Regions from separate parts of the Paraburkholderia youngii genome, predicted to be linked through region 1. Evidence: riboswitches for the same ligand, from Rfam matches in the RefSeq annotation. Region 1 holds a riboswitch; each other region holds the start of a gene.
What was found. Region 1 has a riboswitch for cobalamin ahead of cobA (uroporphyrinogen-III C-methyltransferase). Riboswitches for the same ligand answer to the same signal wherever they lie in the genome.

Region 1 (5,418 bases):
CGTCGAGCAGACGCCGCAGCACCGCTGGATCGACCGGATCGGGCACGAAGTGGCGCATGTCGCGGCGTTCGTAAATCGCGCGATAGACCGCCTCGCGCTCGGAGTCGTCAAAAGGCTTCGCCATGAAAGAGGGCGGCCGTGAAAGCCGGGTTGGAGGGCCAGTAAGCGTGCATATAGGTTGCCACAATCGGGCCCACGCGGAACACCGCTTCGCCGGGGGTGTCGCTGTGCGCGCGGGTGGCGAAGCGCTGCGGTTCGAGCGGTGTCGCGAGCTTCGAGTAATGAAACGTGTGGCCGGTCAGCGTGCCGTGGAGGCCGTCGATCTGCTGCATGCCGAGCGACGTGAAGCGTGTTTGCATCGTCGCGTGACCGGGCAGCAGGCCGAGCATCCGCGTGCGCGTGCCTTGCGCGTCGGTCAGGGTGTCGAGCAGGTAGAGCATGCCGCCGCATTCGGCGACCACCGGTTTGTCCGCCACGACGTGTGCGCGGATCGATGCCGCGCTGCTCATGTTGCCCGCGAGCGTCGCCATATGCAGTTCGGGATAGCCGCCCGGCAGATAGAGCGCATGCGCGTCGGCGGGCAACGCTTCGTCGGCGAGCGGCGAGAAATAGCTGAGCCGCGCGCCGAGCGCTTCGAGCAGCGCGACGTTGGCGGGGTAGATGAACGAGAACGCGGCGTCGCGCGCGATCGCGATGTGCGTGCCTTCGAGCAGACGCGGCAGCACCTCGGGCGACGGTGTGCCGAAATCGACCGGCGGCGGCAGTTCGGCGAGCGCGGTCGACGCGAGCGTATCCGCCGCGCGTTCGAGGCGCGCTTCGAGATCGTCGATTTCATCGGCTTGATGCAGGCCGAGGTGCCGGTCGGGCAGCGTGATCTCGTCGCTCGTGGCGATGTGGCCGCACCAGCGCAGTTCAGGCGGCAGCGCTTCCTGCAGCATCTGCGCGTGCCGGGTCGAGCCGACGCGATTCGCGAGCACGCCATGAAACGGCAGTTGCGGTCTGAAGCGCGCAAGGCCGAACGCGAGCGCGCCGAAGGTCTGCGCCATCGCCTGCGCGGAAATCACCGCAAGCACCGGCACGCCGAACGTGGTCGCCAGATCGGCGCTGCTCGGCGTGCCGTCGAACAGGCCCATCACGCCTTCGATCAGGATCAGATCGGCTTCTTGTGCCGCCTGCGCGAGCAGGTTGCGGCACGCGCTTTCGCCGACCATCCATAGATCGAGCGACAGCACCGGCGCGCCGCTCGCGCGCGCGAGGATCATCGGGTCGAGAAAATCCGGCCCGGTCTTGAACACGCGCACGCGACGTCCGAGCCGCCGGTGATAGCGCGCGACACCCGCGGTGATCGTGGTCTTGCCTTGTCCCGAGGCGGCCGCGCTGATGAACAGCGCGGGGCACGCTGCGGAGCGAGTCCCCTTGGGGGGCGCGGACATCGCTCAGAACTCCACGCCGCGCTGCGCCTTCACACCCTGCTCGCGATACGGATGCTTGATCGCGCGCATTTCGGTGACGAGGTCGGCGGCTTCGATCAGCGCGTCGGGCGCATGGCGCCCGGTCACGACGACGTGCAGCATCGGCGCGCGCGCATTGATCACGGCGAGCACTTCGTCGAGCGGCAGGTACTCGTACTTCAGCACGGTGTTCAGCTCGTCGAGGATCACCATCTGATAGTCGCCGCTTTCGATCATCCGCCGCGCTTCGTTCCAGCCCTTGCGCGCGGTTGCCATGTCGGCTTCGCGGTTCTGCGTGTTCCACGTATAGCCGTCGCCCATCGTGACGAAATCGCATTGCGCGATCGCGCCGAGGAAATCGCGCTCCGACGTATGCAGCGCGCCCTTGATGAACTGCACGACACCCAGCCGCATGCCGTGGCCGAGCACCCGCACGGCCATGCCGAACGCGGCCGTGCTCTTGCCCTTGCCGGTGCCGGTGTTGACGATCAGCAGGCCTTTTTCGACGGTAGCGCTGGCCTGCTTCTTTTCGTGGCCTTCGCGGCGCCGTTCGGTCATGCGTTGATGCGATTCGGGATCGGTTTTCATCGGAGGTCCTGGTCTTGAGGGGCGGGATGGAAGGGCGCTACGTCGCCGGGTGCGCTGTCGCTCGCCGCCGCAATCGCGACGGTAATGCCGGCGTGCGTGGTCTTGCGTACGACCAGACGTGCGTTTTGCGTGATTGTCGCGCGGACCGACGCTGCTGCCGCCAGTAGCGCACACGGTTCGCACACACCGTCGACACCAAGATGCGCGCGCGCGGCCGCCGACGGCGACGCGAACGGTGCGGCGGCGATCTGCTCGCGGCTGAACAGTTGCAGCGGTAGTTGATGGCGCGAACAGAATTCGAGCAGACCTGCTTCGTTGGCTTTGGCGTCGATCGTCGCAATGGTGTGGATCTGCTCGAAGGCATTCGAACCGAGTGCTGCGCGCACGGCGGCTTCGATGTCAGCCGCATCGCTGTGCAAGCGGCAACCTATGCCGACGCTCAGCGTTTTAATCGCGCTCGCAGCTTGTTCGTGAGCGACTCGGCCGTCGCGTTTGGCCGCATCACGCGCAAGAGCGAACGAGGCCACGCCGCCGATCACGACGATCGCCGGCGAGCCGAGCCCCGCGCGCACGACCGCCTCGGCAAACTCGCGCAGCGGCGCGAGCACGTGACGCTGCTCCGGCCGCGTCGCCGATTCGATCGCCGCGCAGGGCGTATCGGCGGACATGCCGGCCGCGAGCAACGCGCCGACGATTTCGCCGAGCCGCCGCATGCCCATATAGATCACGAGCGTCATCTGCGTCGCGGCGAGCGCGGCCCAGTCCGGCTCGCCACCGCCGGCGCCGTGGCCGGTGACGAACACGACGCCCTGCGCGTAATCGCGATGCGTGACCGCGATGCCGAGCGTCGCGGGCGCGGCGATGCCGGCCGTGATGCCGTTGATCACGTCGACTTCAACACCAGCCGCCTGCAGCGCCTGCAATTCTTCGCCGCCGCGGCCGAACACGAACGGATCGCCGCCTTTGAGCCGCGCCACGCTGCGTCCCGCGCGCAGATGCCCGAGCATTTGCGCGACGATGTCCGCTTGCGGAGTCGACGGATGGCCGCCGCGCTTGCCGACGTATACGACTTGCGCGTTGGCGCCCGCGAACTGCAGAACGTCGGGATTGACCAGATCGTCGACCAGCACGACATCGGCCTGCGCGAGCGCACGGGTGGCCTTCAGCGTCATCAGTTCGACGTCGCCGGGACCGGCGCCGATCAGCCAGGCGCGCGTCATCGCGGCGTGCATGGCGCATGCCATGCGGAGATGGGAGGGGAGTGGCGGCGTGCGACGGTGCGCGCGGCGGTGAATATGGATGTCATGCGGTACAGCGAATCCGGGCGCGGCCACTCGTGCGGTTCGCGGCGGATTCTTCAGTGAGAACGCCACGACACGCGCGATGCCGCGCTACTACGCCTTCACATCCGTTCCCCGCGGATTCCGGCGGCCGGCGGCGCAACCCGATGCACGCATGCATGCGGCGCCGCCTCCGCGTCTGGCCGGTATCCGGGCTGGCGGCCTCACGCGCTTCGCCTTCCCGTCCCGGTTTGCGAATCTGCGGATTCGCGGGGACAGTGGCATCAAAAAACGCATGCGCGGCACAGCGGAATCGAAGCTGAATCGAACCGCGCGCCGCAGGTCGCTTACCGTTGCGGGGACAGCACAGGTTGAACGCGCGACGCGCTGCCTGTTTCCCGTTTAACTGCACATGCGAGCGCATGTGCGGGCACCAAACGCGCGCATACGATAGCACATGACGCCTTGCCGGATAAGCCGCGGCGGCGCTTTCCGGCGCCCCGCGTTCCTTGACTGCGCATGCCCGGGGGCCTACACTCGCACGCACTTTGGGTGCTCGCGTGCGCGTTCGTGCGCATGCAGTTAAACGGGAAACAGGGAGCCATCTGCGCTAGAGCGGCTAACCTGTGCTGTCCCCGCAACGGTAAGCGAAAAGCGGTTCCGGCTTGATAGCCGGGCGCCGCGGTGCCGGCTTCGATGTCCTCGCGCAAGGTCGCGTCGACATATCACCACTGGACGAGAAACCACTCGTCCGGGAAGGGGAAGCGGCGCTTTCGCCAGCCCGGATACCGGCCCGAAGAAGCAGAACGACCGCCGCGGGGATGCGGCGGCGCGTTCATGACCTCAGTTCCGCTTTCTGTATTTCCGTTGTCGCGGCAATGCCGTCGTTCGTCCCCGTGTCTGGTGATCGCTGGTACTGTTGCGCGTGCTTCATTCGCTCCATTCGCCAGCCGATGCCGACCGATGCGCGGAACTTGCGGCAGACCGATGCAACGCAAAGGGATGGACCTCACGATGCAAACTCAATTGCGCAAGATTCCCGTCACGATCGTTACCGGCTTTCTCGGCAGTGGCAAAACTACGTTGCTGCGGCACATCCTTCAGCATGCGGGCGGCAAGCGCATAGCGGTGATCGTCAACGAGTTCGGCGAACTCGGCATCGACGGCGAAATCCTCAAGGGCTGCGGCATCGGTTGCGATGAAAACGGCGTCGAGACCGAAGGGCAATTGTATGAACTCGCGAACGGTTGTCTGTGCTGCACCGTGCAGGAAGAGTTTTTCCCGGTGATGGAAAAGCTCGCGGAGCGGCGCGACGAACTCGATCACGTGCTGATCGAAACCTCGGGGCTCGCATTGCCGAAGCCGCTCGTGCAGGCGTTCAACTGGCCGCAGATCCGCAACGGCTTCACGGTCGACGCGGTGGTGACGGTGGTGGATGGCCCCGCCGCCGCAAGCGGCCAGTTCGCCGATAACCCGGTCGCCGTCGATGCGCAGCGCAAGGCCGATCCGAATCTCGATCACGAGTCGCCGCTGCACGAGCTGTTCGAAGACCAGTTGTCGGCCGCCGATCTGGTGATTCTGAACAAGACCGATCTGATCGACGACGCGCGGCAGCACGAAGTGGAAGCCGCGATCCGCGCGGAGATTCCGCCGCAGGTGAAGATCGTGCGCGCGCAGCGGGGGCAGCTCGACCTGCATACGCTGCTGGGGCTCGAAGCGGCGTCGGAACAGACGATCCATCTGCGTCACGACCACCACGGTTCCGCCGACGACCCCGATCATCATCACGACGAATTCGATTCGGTCGTCGTGCAGGCATCGGTGCCGTCGCGCGACGCGGCGCTCGCCGCGTTGCAGACGCTGGTCGAAAGCCACACGATTTACCGTGTCAAAGGCTTCGCGGCACTGCCGGGCGCGGCGATGCGCCTCGTGATCCAGGGCGTTGGCCGGCGCTTCGACAGCTACTTCGACCGGCGCTGGCAGGCGGGCGAAAGCGGCGACGACGCCCTGAGCCGCTTCGTGCTGATCGGCGAAGACCTCGATCAACCCGCGCTGCAACAGGCGTTCGACGCGGCGCTCGGCGCGACGTCGAACGCGAC
Region 2 (5,418 bases), 1.9 Mb from region 1:
ATAAGCGTGAGCGCTTGCGCAGCAATGCAAGCTCTGGAAAGGAGGTGATCCAGCCGCACCTTCCGATACGGCTACCTTGTTACGACTTCACCCCAGTCATGAATCCTACCGTGGTGACCGTCCTCCTTGCGGTTAGACTAGCCACTTCTGGTAAAACCCACTCCCATGGTGTGACGGGCGGTGTGTACAAGACCCGGGAACGTATTCACCGCGGCATGCTGATCCGCGATTACTAGCGATTCCAGCTTCACGCACTCGAGTTGCAGAGTGCGATCCGGACTACGATCGGTTTTCTGGGATTGGCTCCACCTCGCGGCTTGGCAACCCTCTGTTCCGACCATTGTATGACGTGTGAAGCCCTACCCATAAGGGCCATGAGGACTTGACGTCATCCCCACCTTCCTCCGGTTTGTCACCGGCAGTCTCCCCGAGTGCTCTTGCGTAGCAACTAGGGACAAGGGTTGCGCTCGTTGCGGGACTTAACCCAACATCTCACGACACGAGCTGACGACAGCCATGCAGCACCTGTGTGATGGCTCCCTTTCGGGCACTCCCGCCTCTCAGCAGGATTCCATCCATGTCAAGGGTAGGTAAGGTTTTTCGCGTTGCATCGAATTAATCCACATCATCCACCGCTTGTGCGGGTCCCCGTCAATTCCTTTGAGTTTTAATCTTGCGACCGTACTCCCCAGGCGGTCAACTTCACGCGTTAGCTACGTTACCAAGCCAATGAAGGCCCGACAACCAGTTGACATCGTTTAGGGCGTGGACTACCAGGGTATCTAATCCTGTTTGCTCCCCACGCTTTCGTGCATGAGCGTCAGTATTGGCCCAGGGGGCTGCCTTCGCCATCGGTGTTCCTCCACATCTCTACGCATTTCACTGCTACACGTGGAATTCCACCCCCCTCTGCCATACTCCAGCGCTGCAGTCACCAATGCAGTTCCCAGGTTAAGCCCGGGGATTTCACATCGGTCTTACAGCACCGCCTGCGCACGCTTTACGCCCAGTAATTCCGATTAACGCTCGCACCCTACGTATTACCGCGGCTGCTGGCACGTAGTTAGCCGGTGCTTATTCTTCCGGTACCGTCATCCCTCACGGATATTAGCCACGAGGTTTTCTTTCCGGACAAAAGTGCTTTACAACCCGAAGGCCTTCTTCACACACGCGGCATTGCTGGATCAGGCTTGCGCCCATTGTCCAAAATTCCCCACTGCTGCCTCCCGTAGGAGTCTGGGCCGTGTCTCAGTCCCAGTGTGGCTGGTCGTCCTCTCAGACCAGCTACAGATCGTCGGCTTGGTAGGCCTTTACCCCACCAACTACCTAATCTGCCATCGGCCGCCCCTTGAGCGCGAGGTCTTGCGATCCCCCGCTTTCCTCCACAGAGCGTATGCGGTATTAATCCGGCTTTCGCCGGGCTATCCCCCACTCCAGGACACGTTCCGATGTATTACTCACCCGTTCGCCACTCGCCACCAGACCGAAGTCCGTGCTGCCGTTCGACTTGCATGTGTAAGGCATGCCGCCAGCGTTCAATCTGAGCCAGGATCAAACTCTTCAGTTCAAACCTGTTACTGTTTTCGGTTCCGCAGTTTCCTGCTTATGAACCGGTCGCTCACTCAACGTACTGACGATGATCAATCCGTCTTTCGACAGATAAACCTTCCTCTAATACTGTGTGAGGCTTCTGATACTTTTGCCTTGCAGCAGATCCATACGGATCCGCCGCCGCATTCCGCATCAAGCGCCCACACTTATCGGCTGTTAGTTTTTAAAGATCGATCCGCCCAACCCGCAGCGCCTGAACCACCACCACCCGGCACTGCTTCGTTTGCGTCGCTGCGTCTGCAGCAGAGAAGCGAGATTATGGAGAGCGGTCCGCGCCGCGTCAATACCCTTCTCACAAATTATTTTAAAAAGTTGAAGAGCTTAAAAATTGAGCAGTGCCGCGTACAACATGAATTAGTTAGGCGTCCAATTGGATTTCCCTAGGCGCCGCGTCGAGTGGAGTTGCGAAAAGCCGTTAAGCAGCTTTTCCACAGAAAATGTTCGCAAGGCTGTGGATAACCGCTCCACAACCGCGCCAAGTACTTGATCCAAAACCATTCTCGCGCGTTGCGCGCGAAGCGTCGCCGCTTGCGCGGCCACGCGTCACCGTCTTATTCAAGCGGACTTCATCGTCACCCGCGCATTCGTACGCATAAAAGCACTGCGCTCGACCATCGCGCCGAACAACAGCCCGATCGTCGTCCACATGACCACCTGCATGCCGATCGCCGCGACGCGGAACTTCCACAGCAGCACGGCCGGGAACGTGGCCGGCACTTCATTGATGACCGGCATCGACAGTTGTACGGCCGCGATGATCGCGACGAATACGAGCCCCGCGACGATCGAGCCGTTCCATGCACCCAGCTTCGCCGCCGCGCGGCGCCGCACCTTCAGCGAAAACACCATCGTTGCGAGCGAAATCGCGATCATCAGAAAGAACAGGCCCGTGCGCGCGCCGATCGTGTCCGGATCACCGACCGACGGCGGATTGGCCGGATACTTGATATTCGGCACGACCACGATGGCGATGAACGCGCCAAGCGCGAGCCACGCAGACAGCGCGCGCACGCTCAACGAACCCGCGCGTCCATACGCATAGGCAAACACCAGCGAGAACAGACCGCCGAATGCCGCGCCATACGTGACCACGCCAGTCAGCAGGCCGAGGCCAGCCTGCGTCTCACGGCTCACGATTTCGGGCTCGGGCGCCTCGCCGCGCGCCGCGGCCGCTTTCTCTTCGAATGAAATCGCCTGATCGACCTGTGGTTCGCCGACGATTCGCGCGAACGCGAACGTGAGCAAGCCCGCGACGATGCCCGCGAGCATCCCGCGCACCAACAATTTACCTACCATGTCGAACTCCGTTAGTGGCAGGGAAAGCCAAGCAGATGGCGGCCGTCGTGCACGAACTCATGCACGTACATGCCGGGCACGAGCGACGTCGCACCCTGTTCCGCACCAACGAAGTAAAGCGCGAGCAACAGCAGCAAGCCGCCGAATACGACCCACGGCAGCAGTTCACGCAAGGGAATGGGAGTGGGCTGGGCCGCCGGTTGCGCGGCGCGATCGAAAACAGCTTCGGTCATGATGGACATCTCCTGGGGTAACGCGCCCCGATAGTCGATTGCAGAGGAATGGTGCGAAGCTCAGGTCTGGCTTTCGGCTCTTGTGGATTGCAAGGCCGATTACAGTGGCGCGACCGCGCCGGGCTCTCACCGGCTTCCGTGCTTCGCATTGTCGGTATTCTACGCGCTAAACTGCGGCTTCCGCGACGGCGAGGGCTGCGCCGCAACGCGCAACGCACGCCGCGAGCCCGTCAAGCCACGCAGGCAAGTGCGAATGAGGCGCCAACGCAAAGAATGGATACGCGACTATTACTGGTGAGCCATGCGGCAACGGCCGCGCAGCGCGCGGGCCGCTTCCCCGCCGACGATCCGCTCGACGCGCGCGGCCGCGCCGAAGCCGAAGCGGCGCGCGCCCGTCTCGCGCTTCCCGCCGACGCCACCGTATTCACCAGCCCCGCCGCCAGCGCCCGCGAAACGGTCGCCGCGCTCGGTCTGAGCGCCACGCCTGCCGACGCATTGGCGGATATCGACTATGGCAAATGGCGCGGCCAGCGCCTCGCGGAGATTGCCGACGAAGCCCCCCGCGAACTCGCCGCCTGGACGCGCGAGCCCGACGCAGCACCGCCCGGGGGTGAATCGTTCGATCGACTCGCGCGGCGGGTCGGAGAGTGGCTCGACGCGCAACAGGCAGACGTACGCTCATGCAACGCGGTCAACGAAGCAGGCTTCGCGGCCTCTGCACACGGTCGAACCATCGTCGCGATCACCCACGCAACGCTTCTGCGAGCGGCAATCGTGCATGCCCTCGGCGCATCGCCAACCGTGTTCTGTCGCATCGAGATCACGCCGCTGTCGGTCGTCGAATTGCACCACTCGCGACGCGGCTGGTCATGGTGGCCGTCTGCCACCGCCTGAACGGAACCGCCGCTTACCTGCCCGACACCACGAGCCGCAATTGGTTCACCCCCTCGGGAGTCAGCGTGATTTCGGTGCGTCGATCCTTCGCGCCGAGATAAAAGTGCTGACGTCCCGGCGAATTCTGATCGTGCGTTGCATCGGGCAGGCACGACGCGATGTCGGCCGCGACCGCTTCCAACGCATCCGCGTTCGAGCCCGCCGCCTGATGCGGCGTCCACGTGCACTGGAAACTACGATGCGCGGCTGAACATTGCGCGTCGTCGCCATAGGGTTGCGCGACGCCTTTGCCGTCGTCGGGCGTCAGCGAGGTGAAGCCGTCGGGCGCCGCGGCGACGATCCGTTTCAGCGCGCCGCAAGGTCTGGGGCTATCGTCGGCGGATGCGCCGACCGGCAGCAGCGCAACGAGCGATGCCGCGGTAAGCGCGATAGCGGAGAGTCGATAGGTTTTCATGTTGTGCGTGAAGCTTCCAGAGTGCTGCTGAAAAAAGCTCGCAGCGAGCCACCCTCAATAGCACGCTTCATGCCCATACGCGCGAACACCCAGCACGCAGGCGGCGCAGGACGGCACACAAATTGCGTGGCGCCATACCGGCCGCAACATCACGCCGCTTCCGATCAAAGCCACTGCCGACGTCATTTCAACCATCATGTCGACTACCACCGCCGCCCCCACCCCCGCCCGCTTATCGTCGGGCATCGCAGGAATCGACGACATCCTCGGCGGTGGTCTTACGCCGAACCGCATGTACCTCATAGAGGGTGCGCCAGGCACGGGCAAAACGACCTTGGCATTGCAATTCTTACTCAAGGGCCTCGACGAAGGGCAGACCGGTCTTTACGTCACGCTGTCCGAAACCCGTGCCGAACTGCTCGCGATCGGCGCGAGCCACGGCTGGGATCTGAGCCGCTTCAAGATACTCGAACAGCTGCCCGAAGAAGGGCTCGAACCGCAATACGAACAGAGCGTGCTGCACCCGGCCGAAGTCGAACTCGGCGAAAGCGTGCGCAACGTGATCGAACACGTCGACGAACTGAAACCCGCGCGCGTCGTGCTCGACAGCTTGTCCGAACTGCGTCTGCTGGCGGAGAACCCGTTGCGCTACCGTCGGCAGATTCTCGCGCTCAAGCACCATTTCTCGACGCGCGCATGCACGGTGCTGCTGCTCGACGACACGTCGGCCAGCGCCTCCGACATTCAGCTTCACAGCATCGTGCACGGCGTGATCAGCCTCGACAACATTGCCCACGATTACGGCGGCAACCGCCGCCGTCTGCGCATCGCGAAGATGCGCGGCATCAAGTTCCGCGAGGGCTATCACGACTTCACGCTGAACACCGGCGGTCTGCGCGTCTATCCGCGCCTCGTCGCCGCCGAGCATCA
Region 3 (5,418 bases), 4.5 Mb from region 1:
AAGCTGGCCGCGCCGCCCGACACGCCGAGCACGTACGGCTCGGCCAGCGGATTGCGCAGCAGCACCTGAAGCAGCGCGCCGGCGAGCGCGAGCAACGCGCCGCACGCGAAGCCTGCGAGCGCGCGCGGCAATCGCAACGTGCGCACGATTTCGCCGGCGAGATCGTCGCTGCCCGTGGCGCCGAACGTGTGCGTTGGCACGAGCGCCGCAAGCACGCGCGACGGCGCGAGCGGCACGCTGCCGAGCACCAGCGACGCGCCGAGCAGCGCGACGGCGGCGAGCGCGAGTCCGAGCCAGATCGCGGCCGCGCGTTTCGCGTTCATCGGGCGCGGCGTTGCCATCGCGGCGGACAGCGAACCGGACGCGCGACTCATCCGCGTGCGCTCACGCATGCGGCCAACCCGGCGCGCGCGTCACTGCTGCCGCCAGCCGAGCGTGACATACGCACCGCGTCGCGGCGAGTTATACGAGTAGGCCGTCTCATAGTCCTTGTTGAACAGATTGTCGATTTGCGCGCTGACGTACCACGCCTTCGTGATGTTGTAGCGCGCCGATAGATTCACGATGCCATAACCGCCGAGCTTGCCGGTGCTGTCTGGACGCGGACCGCTGACGATCCACTCGCCCCCAACCCGCCATCCACCGATGCTGCGATTCGCCGCGAACGACCCGAAGCGTCGCGCGCGTCGCACGAGGTCGGTACCGCTGTCGAGATCGACCGGGTTCTGCAGCGTCAATGTCGCGCGTACGTCGGTCTTGCCGACATGACCGCTCCACGATCCTTCGAGTCCCTGCACCTTCGCATGGCCGACGTTCTCCGCGAGATAGATGCCGGGGATCGTCTGCACGTAGTCGATCAGATTCGTATAGCGCGTCTGGAATGCGTTCAGACGCATCACGCCGAGCGCGTCGGTCGCGTACTGCAAACCGGCTTCGACCGAGTGACTGCGCTCCGGCTGGATCGACGGGTTGCCGCTGATCGGATAGTACAGATCGTCGAAGCTCGGCGCGCGGAACGCATCGGAATAGCTTGCGGTTACCTTCCAGCGCGACGTGATGTCGAAACCGTAGCCGAGATAGTAACTGTTCGCTCCGCCGAAATCGGAGTACTGGTCGCGGCGTACGTTGGCCTGAATCTGGTTGCGGCCGAAGCGTGCGCTGTAGCCGGCGAAGACCGAATCGACGTGACGGTCGGGCGCGGCGAACGTGTCGGAGTCGAGAGTCTGGTCGAGATGTTCGTAGCCGAATTGCAGCTTCTGGTTCGCGGCGAGCGCGAAATCGTTCTGCCACGTGTACTGGCGATTGTCGGTATCGAAACGGTCGTTGTAGATGCCATTGGTGTTCGATACGCTGCGGTCGTCGCCCTCGGCGAGCGTGAAGTGGGTGGTCCACCAGTCGGTCAGCTTGCCGTTCGCAAACACCGACACCTGACGCACCTTGCTATAGAGGTTGTTCAGATCGGTTGGCACGCCGTACGCATTGTCGTAGCTGTTGTTGTTGTTCGACTGGAAGTAGCTGACACCCGCATCCCACTTGTCGGTGAACTTGTGGCGCAGCGACGCGCTGATGCTCTCGTTCAGATTGCCGTTCGCGTTCGGATTCGCGCCCGGCGCCTCGAGCGGATCGAGCGACGAAAAGCCGTCGTTCTTCGTGCGCGCGAGCGAGATGTTGAAGGTCGTGCGACCGTCCTGATCGAGCGCGCCGTTCACGCCGGCCGTTTGCGTCTGCGTGTGATAGCTGCCGTAGCCGAGCGAAAAATTGAAGCGCGGCGGATGATCGCCGCCGTCTTTCGTGAACACCTGCACGACACCGCCGATCGCGCCCGAGCCGTACAGCGCCGACACGTTGCCGTTCACGACTTCGACGTGATCGACCTGGTCGAGCGGAATCTGTGCGAGCTGAGAGGAGCCGAGACTCACCGAATCGACGCGCACGCCGTCGATCAGCAGCAGCGATTGTGTCGACGACGCGCCGCGCAGAAAGAGGCTCGTGGTCGAACCGGGGCCACCCGTGCGCGAGATTTGCGCGCCGGGTGCGAGTCGCAGCAGGCCGGGCAGATCGGTCGCGGTCGTGTCGGCGATGTCCTGCTGATCGAACTGCGTGGTCTGCGGGATCGCGTCGCGCAACGCTTGCGCTCCGCGTTGTGCGGTCACGACGATCGGCGAGAGCACGTTGCCCGATGCATCGGCGGAAGCGGGATTGGCCGCATCCGCAACGTTTGGGGCGTTCGCGGTGCTTGCATCCGCAGCGGACGATGAAGGCACAGGCTCGGCGCTTTGCGCATGCGCGACGAGCGGCAGGCTCGCGAACGCGAGCAGCGTCGCGCGGGCGATGGGGGACAACATGGGATGACATTCCTGTGGATAGCATGCACGGCCTGCTTCCCCGCAGGCCGACGCGTCACGAGGCGTCCCCCCATGTTTAACGTTTTCGCGGGGGACGTCCCTCTTTTCTGGCCGGTATCCGGGCTACGACACATCGATCCCGCCTTCCCACGCGTGACGCGCAGTGGCACACTCGCAGATTGAACTTCCAACCGTGCGACAAGGACCGACCTGCATGAGCACATCACATGCGGTCGTTTACCGTTGCGGGGGCAGCGCAGGTTCGCGCATCCGGTTTGGCACCGCGCGCGCCCTGCTTCCCGTTTAACTGCGCGCGCCGAAAAGCGCGCGCGGGCACCAGAGTGCGGGAAGTGTAGGAGCGGCTTCGCGGGGCGTCAAGAAAGGCCAACCGGAGCGCGATCCGTTCTGTCGAATGCAGGTTATTGTCCGATGGATTGCCGGTCTTTGATCTTATGGTCGACGACACGACTCGCAACGAACCTGCATGAAGCGATGCTGTTACGTCTCGAAACGAGACAATTGTCGGAACCTGTAATATTCCGCGCTAAAATGCGATGTCTTTAGAGGACGCAGCACATGCTCACCGAACTCGAATCACTCTCCCAGAACATCGGCAAGCTGATTGCGATCAGCAAGCGCCACAACGAAGCGCGGATCGCGCTCGAAGAGCAACTCGCGCAAACGCGTGCCGAAGTACAAGCCACGCACACCGAACTCGCGCAATTGCGTGCCGAGCGCGATGCACTGCAAGCGGAACGCGACGCGCTGTCCGCCAAGATCGACGACGCTCAGGTGCGCCTGAATGCGATTCTCGAAAAATTGCCGCGCGCACGCGCAAGCAGCGAACCGGATAACCAGCTCGATCTGCTCGAGTCCGCCCAGCCCGAACACGAGGAAGCGGAAGGCGACGTGAGCCGACACGGAGAAAGCGCATGACCACCAAGCAGATCGAAGTATCGATTCTCGAAGTACCCTACCGTCTCGCCTGTTCGCCCGAAACGGAAGGCGCGCTGCTCGAGGCGGTCGCGCGCGTCGACGCGGAGATGAAGAAAATCCGCAGCGGCAGCAACGTGCGCGGCACCGATCGCATCGCGGTGATGGCGGCGCTGTCGCTGGCATCGGAACTGCTTAAGCTGCAAAGCAGCGTGCGACACGGAGAAGCATTTCCTGCTGAAGAAATCCGGCGTACAATGCAGCAAATGAACGAACAGCTAGGTACTGTGATTGAGCAGTACAGCATGCAGTAAGCAGTAGTTGACTCAATAGCGGGCCGGTTTCGAACCGGTCACATGTTCAACGGTATGTGTTGTAGCTTCATCGGTTTAGCTTCCCTGCCTGGTTCGCCAAGGTCATATATTCCTTGAACCAATGCCATGTGCACGGTTGCGGAAATTTGTAGCACGGGTGTGCGCGTCACTCTGTCTGATGTACCCGAAGTGTTGCTAACTGCGACCAATTCTGAACCCTCGGTTCAGGATGCCGGCCTAGCGGCTAAGGCGGGGACCTTATCTGGAACGGCATCGGACTTCGGTTCGATGCCGTTTTTCTTTGGTCGTCGTTTTTTCTTTTTGTGTGCCTGTTTCAGGTGCTTTTCCGCGCGCGCCTGTTGTTGGCGCCTCGTTCAATCTCACACGCTCACTCCGATTCATGCGCTACTGGCTGATGAAGTCCGAACCGGACGAAGCAAGCATCGACGACCTCGCCAACGCACCGCATCGCACCTTGCCGTGGACCGGCGTGCGCAATTATCAGGCGCGCAACTTCATGCGCGACGTGATGCAGGTCGGCGACGGCGTGCTCTTCTATCATTCGAGCTGTCCGGAACCCGGCATCGCGGGCATCGCGGAAGTCTCGTCGACCGCGTATCCGGACCCGACGCAGTTCGATAAAAAGAGTCCGTACTACGACGCGAAATCGTCGCGGGAAACGCCGCGCTGGATGCTCGTCGACGTCGTGTTCAAGAAGAAAATCCCACTGATTCCGCTGGCCGCGCTGCGCGAGCATGCCGAATTGCAGGACATGCGCGTGCTCGCCAAAGGCAACCGTCTGTCGATCACTCCGGTGACCGACGCCGAATGGCGCTTCATCACTAAACAGCTGGTTTAAGGGCAAATGCGCGACGCGGCACGTGTCCTGATCGCGTCCGGGCCATCATTTCCGATGCGGCGGCGAAGTACTAATTGGGGAACCAAGCGCCAGTAAGACGCGCCTAATCGCTCGACGAAAGCGCGAGTTCGAACCAACCGTTCGACGGCATCCCGATCCATTCGCCAGCGCATCCGTCAAACCGCGCGCCACCATCGCGTCATCACGCGGCGCACGCGTCGAACGTGCACAACCTGTTCAAACAAGGATTCCAGCCATGACGACAAAAACCGCACGGGCCCTCGCACTCGCGCTCGCCTTTGGCGCGCCTGTGGCGCTCGCGCTGAACCCGGCGCCCGCTCGCGCGCAGACCATGATGCCGCAGCCCTCGGGCGTGCTGTCGCTGAATGCGCAGGCGAGCGCGGAAGTCCCGCAGGACGAAGTCGAAATCACGCTGTTTTACGAGCAGGAAGCGAGCGAGCCGTCGGCGTTGACGTCGACGCTGAACCAACGCGCCGACGCGGCATTGCAGAAGGCGCGCGGCGTGGCCGGCGTAACCGCGCGCTCGGGTGCGTTCTCGATCTTCCCGTCAACGGACCGCGACGGACGCATCTCGGCGTGGCGCGGCCGCACGGAAGTCGTGCTCGAATCGCGCGACTTCGCCGCGGCATCGAAGCTCGCCGGACAGATGGCATCGATCATGCAGGTAGGTAACGTGCGTTTCTCGCTGTCGCCGGAAGCGCAGCGCGCCGCCGAACAGCGGCTCAGCGGCGAGGCGATCAAATCGTTTCGCGAGCAGGCCGCGGCATCGTCGCAGGCGTTCGGCTTTAGCGGCTATTCGATCCGCGAGGTCAACGTGAATCACAGCGGCGTGATGCCGCGTCCGATGATGATGATGAGCGCACGCGCGATGGGCGCCGACGCGAAGAGCGCGCCGATGCCGCTCGAAGGCGGCACCTCGACGGTGACGGTCAACGTGTCGGGGTCG

Region 2: it holds a riboswitch for cobalamin, as region 1 does, so the genes downstream of both, G5S42_RS13965 (CbtB domain-containing protein) here and cobA (uroporphyrinogen-III C-methyltransferase) in region 1, are expected to answer to the same signal.
Region 3: it holds a riboswitch for cobalamin, as region 1 does, so the genes downstream of both, G5S42_RS25705 (TonB-dependent receptor domain-containing protein) here and cobA (uroporphyrinogen-III C-methyltransferase) in region 1, are expected to answer to the same signal.

The regions. Positions count from the first base shown of each region.
Region 1 covers NZ_JAALDK010000001.1:1,151,659-1,157,076, forward strand. The annotation lists gene bluB (5,6-dimethylbenzimidazole synthase) at 1-124, opposite strand, end outside; gene G5S42_RS05400 (cobyrinic acid a,c-diamide synthase CobB) at 108-1,433, opposite strand; gene cobO (cob(I)yrinic acid a,c-diamide adenosyltransferase) at 1,437-2,039, opposite strand; gene G5S42_RS45420 (cobalamin biosynthesis protein) at 2,036-2,491, opposite strand; partial or broken gene cobA (uroporphyrinogen-III C-methyltransferase) at 2,534-3,259, opposite strand; cobalamin riboswitch at 3,504-3,772, opposite strand; cobalamin riboswitch at 3,853-4,130, shown strand; gene cobW (cobalamin biosynthesis protein CobW) at 4,334-5,418, shown strand, end outside.
Region 2 covers NZ_JAALDK010000001.1:3,022,253-3,027,670, reverse strand. The annotation lists rRNA gene G5S42_RS13975 (16S ribosomal RNA) at 38-1,567, opposite strand; gene G5S42_RS13970 (CbtA family protein) at 2,167-2,907, opposite strand; gene G5S42_RS13965 (CbtB domain-containing protein) at 2,919-3,140, opposite strand; cobalamin riboswitch at 3,192-3,326, opposite strand; gene G5S42_RS13960 (histidine phosphatase family protein) at 3,414-4,034, shown strand; gene G5S42_RS13955 (hypothetical protein) at 4,048-4,488, opposite strand; gene G5S42_RS13950 (ATPase domain-containing protein) at 4,685-5,418, shown strand, end outside.
Region 3 covers NZ_JAALDK010000001.1:5,639,656-5,645,073, forward strand. The annotation lists gene G5S42_RS25700 (FecCD family ABC transporter permease) at 1-374, opposite strand, end outside; gene G5S42_RS25705 (TonB-dependent receptor domain-containing protein) at 414-2,345, opposite strand; cobalamin riboswitch at 2,438-2,701, opposite strand; gene G5S42_RS25710 (ATPase) at 2,922-3,281, shown strand; gene G5S42_RS25715 (cell division protein ZapA) at 3,278-3,592, shown strand; RNA gene ssrS (6S RNA) at 3,671-3,852, shown strand; gene G5S42_RS25725 (EVE domain-containing protein) at 3,993-4,451, shown strand; gene G5S42_RS25730 (SIMPL domain-containing protein) at 4,708-5,418, shown strand, end outside.